One region of the Pseudomonas sp. MDT1-17 genome, then DNA from elsewhere that is predicted to be linked to it. Evidence: riboswitches for the same ligand, from Rfam matches in the RefSeq annotation. Region 1 holds a riboswitch; the other holds the start of a gene.

What was found. Region 1 has a riboswitch for cobalamin ahead of ACYZTX_RS15365 (ABC transporter substrate-binding protein). Riboswitches for the same ligand answer to the same signal wherever they lie in the genome.
Region 2: another riboswitch for cobalamin. It lies ahead of ACYZTX_RS14810 (CbtB domain-containing protein); the one in region 1 lies ahead of ACYZTX_RS15365 (ABC transporter substrate-binding protein).

Annotation. Positions count from the first base shown of each region.
Region 1 is NZ_JBUBVM010000001.1:3,333,631-3,337,029, forward strand. It holds gene ACYZTX_RS15360 (FecCD family ABC transporter permease) at 1-694, opposite strand, end outside; gene ACYZTX_RS15365 (ABC transporter substrate-binding protein) at 691-1,704, opposite strand; cobalamin riboswitch at 1,845-2,047, opposite strand; gene ACYZTX_RS15370 (DJ-1/PfpI family protein) at 2,462-3,058, shown strand; gene ACYZTX_RS15375 (GGDEF domain-containing protein) at 3,308-3,399, shown strand, end outside.
Region 2 is NZ_JBUBVM010000001.1:3,196,562-3,199,960, forward strand. It holds gene cobM (precorrin-4 C(11)-methyltransferase) at 1-507, opposite strand, end outside; gene ACYZTX_RS14800 (cobalamin biosynthesis protein) at 591-1,004, opposite strand; gene ACYZTX_RS14805 (CbtA family protein) at 1,001-1,708, opposite strand; gene ACYZTX_RS14810 (CbtB domain-containing protein) at 1,720-1,923, opposite strand; cobalamin riboswitch at 2,044-2,272, opposite strand; cobalamin riboswitch at 2,448-2,660, shown strand; gene cobW (cobalamin biosynthesis protein CobW) at 2,763-3,399, shown strand, end outside.

The DNA of each region.
Region 1 (3,399 bases):
CGGCTGAGTCGGCGCCAAAAGTGAAGGCATCCAGCGCCCGACGGTGCCACAGGCACACCGCGAGACCGGTCAATGCCACGGGCACCGACAGCCACACCGATGGCCAGCGCACGCCGCTGAGGTTGCCGAGCAACCAGAACATGATGCCGCGGGCCTGTTCGGAACTGGCCGACTTGGTGATCAGAAATGCCGTGAGCGCATTGAACAATTGCGAACCGGCAATCCCCGCCAGGATGATCTGCCCGGTACCGCCAGGTGAGCCGCTGGCACGGGCCAGTAAAACAACCACGGCGAAGGCAGCAACAGCACCGGCAAACGCCCCGACCGACAGCGAAATCAGCCCCCCGCCGAGGCCCAGCAATGCCACCAGCACCGCGCCCGTCGAGGCGCCAGCGGAAATACCGAGCAGATAAGGATCGGCCAGCGGGTTGCGCAACAGCGATTGCAAGATCACCCCGCAGGTGGCCAGGCCCGCACCGCAGGCGGCTGCCACCAGCGCGCGGGTCAGGCGGTAATTCCAGACGATGCCTTCGTCTATCGGGTCGAGGACATAACCGGCAGTCCACAGTTTGTTGGCCAGTACCTGGAACACCACGCTCGGTTCGATGCTCGTTTCACCGATGGCCACACCGGCAATCACGGCAAGCAGCAGTGTCAGAAATGCCAGCAGCGTACGAATCAACGTCCCGGTCATTTCGGCAGGTCGTAGCCGTTGATGGCTGATGACAGGATTTCAAGACCGTCGAACATTCTCACGCTGGCCTGCATGGCCATGGCGTCAAGGATGATGATGCGGTTGTTTTTCACGGCGTCCATGTTGCGGGTCACCGGGTCGCTGCGCAGGAATTGCAGTTTCTTTTGATAGTCGTCAGCCGGGAAGCGACGGCGATCCATGCGTGCGATGACCAGGAAGGTCGGGTTGGCCTTGGCGATGGTTTCCCAGCCGACGGTGGGCCATTCTTCATCGGACTCCACCACGTTGCGCACTCCCAACGTGTTCAACATGAAGTCGGGAATGCCCTTGTGCCCGGCGACATAGGGGTCGATATCCAGACTGGCGCTGGAGAACCAGAACAGCGCACTGGTGTGCTTAAGATCCTTGTTCTGTACGGTGGCAATGGACTTGGCCAGGCTGGCTTTGAGGTGGGCGTTCAGCTGCTGGCCACGTTCCTGCACGTCAAAGATTTCAGCCAATTGGCTGATACTTTTGTAGAGGCTGTCGATGCGGAACGCCTCCAGACGTGTGCCGTCGGCACCGACCAGGTTGTCCTTGGCTTCGCAGTCGGAGGGCATCAGGTAGGTCGGGATCTGCAGTTCGTGAAACTGCTCGCGAGTACCGACCACGCCCTGCGGGCCAACCATCCACTCCAGTTCCACTGCTACCAGCTGCGGACGCTTGCCGATCACCGCCTCGAAACTCGGTTCGTTATCGGCCAGGCGTTCGATCGTGTCGTTCTCTGGCTTGTACTTGGCCAGCACATCGTTGAACCACAGCGAAGTGCCGACCAGCGTGTTGCCAAGGCCCATGGCGTAGAGAATTTCAGTGCCAGCCTGGCCAATGGTCACGGCACGGCTCGGCGCCTGCTGAAACGTCAGTGTGCTGCCACAGTTCTCAACAGTCAGGGGGTAGTGGGTCGGGGCCGCATGGGCGAGGGTGGACAGACCCAGGGCAGTGACGAGGGTGGCAGGGCGGGACAGCAACATGACGCAATCTCCATTTGACCGTACAAGAGCAGGGGTACGGACTGGAAACACATCATCGAACGCTGCCATTAAAGCAGTGAAGTGCCGATCACTGAGGTGACGCTCGGCGCAAGGATGTCCTTCCCGGACACCCCGCCGGTTAGTGATTTGCTTGGCCGGCAGGTCTCCTGACTGATGCGTCGTCGCCAGGCTCCAGCCTTCCCGGGAGTGATCCCAGTGGCAGTTCAGGAGCAGGCTCAGCACCTACAGTTGCGGGGGCAGTTCCGTTTGATGCCGTGTCAGGCATCTCGGATTCCCTATTAATCCCGTTTGGAAACCGGCGGCCGGCATGGTAGTCGATCATGTCGAATATCACCACCGACCGCTTTGGGTGGGAATCGCAGTAGAACAACTCCGGTCTTCAACCGGAATACAGTGCCAACTACGAAAACAGTGCGAAAGGAATTTCAGTGCAGGCAACTTATCGGTATTAATCGACACGACTCCATTTTAATAACGTCCATTTTTGCGAGCCTTCCTGGCGGTTCACCTTTAGTCGTTAATCAACTATCCAAACGGGGTGTGATGCTGTTCTGCCTGTCAATCAGCACCCACTGCCGCGAATACTTTCGCGGCAGTGGGGGGGGCACGTGAACTTTCTGAATCAGTAGCTTGTGGGCTGTGGCATGTCGTCATGTATCCATGACAATTTTTTGCATGTACTGATTGTCGATTTTACGATGACGCCAACAACGTCTCCACTCGCACGAGGCTCCTGATGCACATCGCCATCCTGACTTTCGAAGGTTTCAACGAACTCGACTCGCTGATCGCGCTGGGCATCCTCAACCGGGTCCAGCGGCCCGGTTGGCGGGTATCTATCGCCAGTCCCACGGATAAGGTGCTGTCGATGAACGGCGTGCTGATCGAGTCGCAGACGTCGCTCGAGGACGCATGCGGTGCGGACGCTGTACTTGTGGGTAGTGGGAGAAAGACCCGGGACGTCGTCGCTGACGCCACGCTGATGTCTCGCCTGAAATTCGACTCGACGCGTCAGCTGCTGGGCGCTCAGTGCTCGGGCACGCTCATACTTGCCAAACTGGGCCTACTGGACGACATTCCGGCCTGCACGGACCTGACCACCAAACCGTGGGTCGAGGAGGTCGGCGTGGCAGTGCTCAATCAGCCCTTCGTGGCCAAGGGAAACGTCGCGACGGCTGGAGGGTGCCTGTCGTCGCAGTATCTAGCCGCCTGGTTCATCGCCCGTCTGGAAGGCGTCGAGGCTGCACGCAGTGCGATTCATTATGTGGCGCCGGTGGGAGAAAAGGAGATCTACGTGACGCGCGCAATGGCAAACATTTCGCCGTACCTTTAAAGCTCTCTATGACCGCTTTGGCCGATGTCTGATTGTTTACGACTGAGCGAAATCGACGACGAGTGTCACTGTCGGGCCCGTCAGCCCTTTATTACGAGAACAAGTCGACATTCTTCGCCGTCAAGGGCGTCAACATTCCGGTCGCGGTCAGCGTGTTTCCTGATGAACTCTATGAAGCGCCGAAAAGTTGGTCGCAGAAGGCCTATCCCAAACTTGTGCATTACAACAAGCTTCCCAAAGGTGGGCACTTTGACACAAAATCAGAATTTCTTAAGTCTGTTTCCCGAAATCGACCGCCAATGGTTCAGCCGCAAGGTGGAAAGCGTCGCTACCCTGGGCAC
Region 2 (3,399 bases), 140 kb from region 1:
CTCCAGATGATTGACCCCCAGATGAATCGCCATGGTCGCCCCGTGCTGCGCCAGGCTGCCCAGCGCTTCGCCCGCGGGCATGGCGGTCTTGTCGGCGTAGCGGGTCAGGATCACGCTTTGCGACACATCGGGTAATGTCAGTTCGGCGCCCAACAGTGCCGCGCAGGCCGCCGTGGCCGTCACGCCGGGAATGATTTCAAACGGGATGTCGAGTTCGCGCAGGTAGCGAATCTGCTCGCCAATGGCACCGTAAAGACTCGGATCGCCGGAATGCACCCGGGCCACGTCCTGGCCATTGGCATGGGCGGTCTTGATCAGCTCGATGATCTGTTCCAGATGCAGTTCGGCGCTGTTGACCACGTGTTCGGCGCGATGGCCTTCCAACACGGCGGCAGGCACCAGGGAGCCGGCGTAGATGATCACCGGGCAGCTGCGAATCAGCCGTTGGCCTTTTACGGTGATCAGTTCCGGGTCGCCGGGACCTGCGCCAATGAAGTAAACGGTCATCGTCGGTTCCTGTGAAAAAAAGGGGCAGGGCAAGGCTTCAGATGAAGATTGCTCATGATCGAAAGCGGGGATTATCGGGGATTTTAGGCGACGCAGGCCAATGCCAAGGTGGCCTGGGCATATTTTTGTCGTGAGATCAGCAATTTTGCCGGCGCCTGGGCCAACTGTTCGGCCAAGGCCAGGGCGGCACTTTCCGCGACGCCGTAGCAGCCGGTGCGTTCGAACGCGATGTCCGAGCGGTGGCTGAGCTGCGGTTGATAGCCGGCCAGTTGTTCGCTGCTGAAGTACTTCAGTGGCAGTGCGAGTTGTGCGGCCAATTCGATCAAACCAGGTTCTTCGCGCTTCAGGTCGATGCTGGCCAGCGCCTTGATCTGGTGAAGTTCGATTTTATGAGCCTGTAACGCCTGATCGAGCAGCGCCCGCAACGTGCTGACGGGGCAGCCGCGCTGGCAGCCCAGACCGACCACCAGGGTCGGCGCTGTGCTGGTGTCAGTCATGCGTGGTATTGGCCATCGCTTTTGCGGCGGAACAACCAGGCACTGATCAGGCCCAGGGCCAGCCAGAACGCGACGTTGGTCAGCTGCGAAGCGATTTCGAACTGAGCTTCCAAGGCTTCTGGAGCCAGCATCGAGTGGACTTCCGGTTGTGGTGCGCCGATCACGTGAGGAACGGCCAGAATGGCCACGCCGAGCACTTTCATCAACCAGTGGCGGCTGAACACGATCAATGCGATGCCGACTGCAGTGGAGGCGGCAGTGCTGATCCACCAGATCTGCCGTTGCGCCAAATCAGCAGCGGCAGTGCCTGGTAGCTCAGGCGGCAGACCGAGGGTAGGTGCCAGCACGAACGTCGCATAACCGGCCAGGCCCCAGAGCAGGCCTTGGGACGTGCGAGTCGGTGCGCGCAAGGTGTAAAGACCGGCGAGCATCAGGGCGAAACCGACCGCTACCACCAGGTTGCCACCCGTGGTCGACAGCACGCGCTGCCAACCGTCTTCCGGCTCCCAGGCTTGGGCATCGTGAGTGTGAGCGGCGACAGCACCCGAGGCGTGTTCGTGAAGTTCAACAGCGGCGGGCTCGGATTTTTCGTAAGTCTCGGCCTGCAGAATCAGCGGCGCCACCCAGAAACTTTGCAGCAGGGTCAGCAACAGGGCGGCCAGCAGCCCGGTGAACCCTGCGGTTTGCGCAATACGCTTGATCATGTCGACAGGTCTCAATGGCACGGGAATGCAGAGCTGTGGCGGGTATCGTGCGCGGCATTGTGCACCGCTTCGATGTGCGAGAAACCGGCGAAATACACCAGGCACGCACCAAGGATCGACGCACACACAGCGGCGGTCAGGCGCTGAGTCAGGGTCGTGGTGGTGCTGGCGGAGCTCTTATCGGTGTTGCTGCCGGTGCTGCTGATGATCGACATGGCGCTTCCCTCTGGTCTGTCAGTGGGTGAATTAGAGCGCATGGGAGACCCTGCGAGTCGGGCGCGCAGAGGTTCAAACAGCGCCCGCCCACCGCGGGTTTGTTATTCAGTGATCGTAATGGTCACTTTGTGTTGCGGGCCGGTCTCCGGGCTCACGAGGGGCGCTGGCTTTCGCCTTGACCTGCAAGCATCACCTTCCCATGCCGAACGACTGGCACAGTGGATCTGACGCTTCGCTCGCTTACCGTTGCGGGGGCAGCACCGGACTGACATGGCTTTAGAGTAAAGCACATGATTCACCGGTTTCCCGTTTCACCCTGTGAAGGGCACCCGTAACAAAGTGCGTAGGAGAGCATGGGCGGGGGTTGGGCGTCAATTGGCAAGGGTTCTCACTTGGAACCGAAAGATGATTGGCTCTTTGTAGGAGCTGCCGAAGGCTGCGATCTTTTGATCTTGTTTTTTAAAATCAAAAGATCGCAGCCTTCGGCAGCTCCTACAGACATTGACCCGCTCCAAGACGATGCGTAGCCTTGCGCTTTCGAGGTTCTTCGGCGTCTGCCGAAGCTAAGAAGGGAACGCGGTCGATGCCGCGGCTGCCCCCGCAACTGTGAACGGTTCTGTTGGCTGCCACGCCACTGCAAGCCCTGTCTATCGGGCCCGCGGGAAGGCGCAGCCAACGTCAGTCGAACGACTGGCAAGCCGTCAGCCAGGAGACCTGCCTCGACACAGATTCTCACTTTCAACCGGGCGGGGTGATCCGGTGGCGAACTCTTCAGGCACGCGCGTCCGCGTTGCCGGTCGTCGTCCCGTATGCCCGCCACCTTGCCAAAGGGCATCCGATGAAAACACTGGCCAAACTCCCCGTCACCATCGTTACCGGCTTCCTCGGCTCGGGCAAAACCACGTTGCTGCGGCACATGCTCGACAATGCTCAGGGCCGCCGTATCGCGGTGATCGTCAACGAGTTCGGCGAGCTGGGCATCGACGGCGAAATCCTCAAGCAGTGCTCCATCGGTTGCACTGAAGAAGAAGCCAACGGCCGCGTCTATGAACTGGCCAACGGCTGCCTGTGCTGCACCGTCCAGGAAGAGTTCTTCCCAGTGATGCGCGAATTGGTCGCCCGTCGCGGCGACCTCGACCACATCCTCATCGAAACTTCGGGTCTGGCCCTGCCAAAACCGTTGGTGCAAGCCTTCCAGTGGCCAGAAATCCGCAGCGCCTGCACCGTTGACGCGGTCATCACCGTGGTCGACAGCCCAGCGGTCGCCGCCGGCACCTTCGCGGCTTTCCCGGATCAGGTCGATGCCCAGCGCAAACTCGATCCGAACCTGGACCACGAATCGCCGCTGCACGAACTGTTCGCCGACCAACTGGCCAGCGCCGACCTGGTGATCCTCAACAAGGCCGACCTGATCAGCCCTGAAGACCTGGCCCGTGTACGCCTGGAAGTCGCGGAAGAATTGCCGCCCGCCGTAA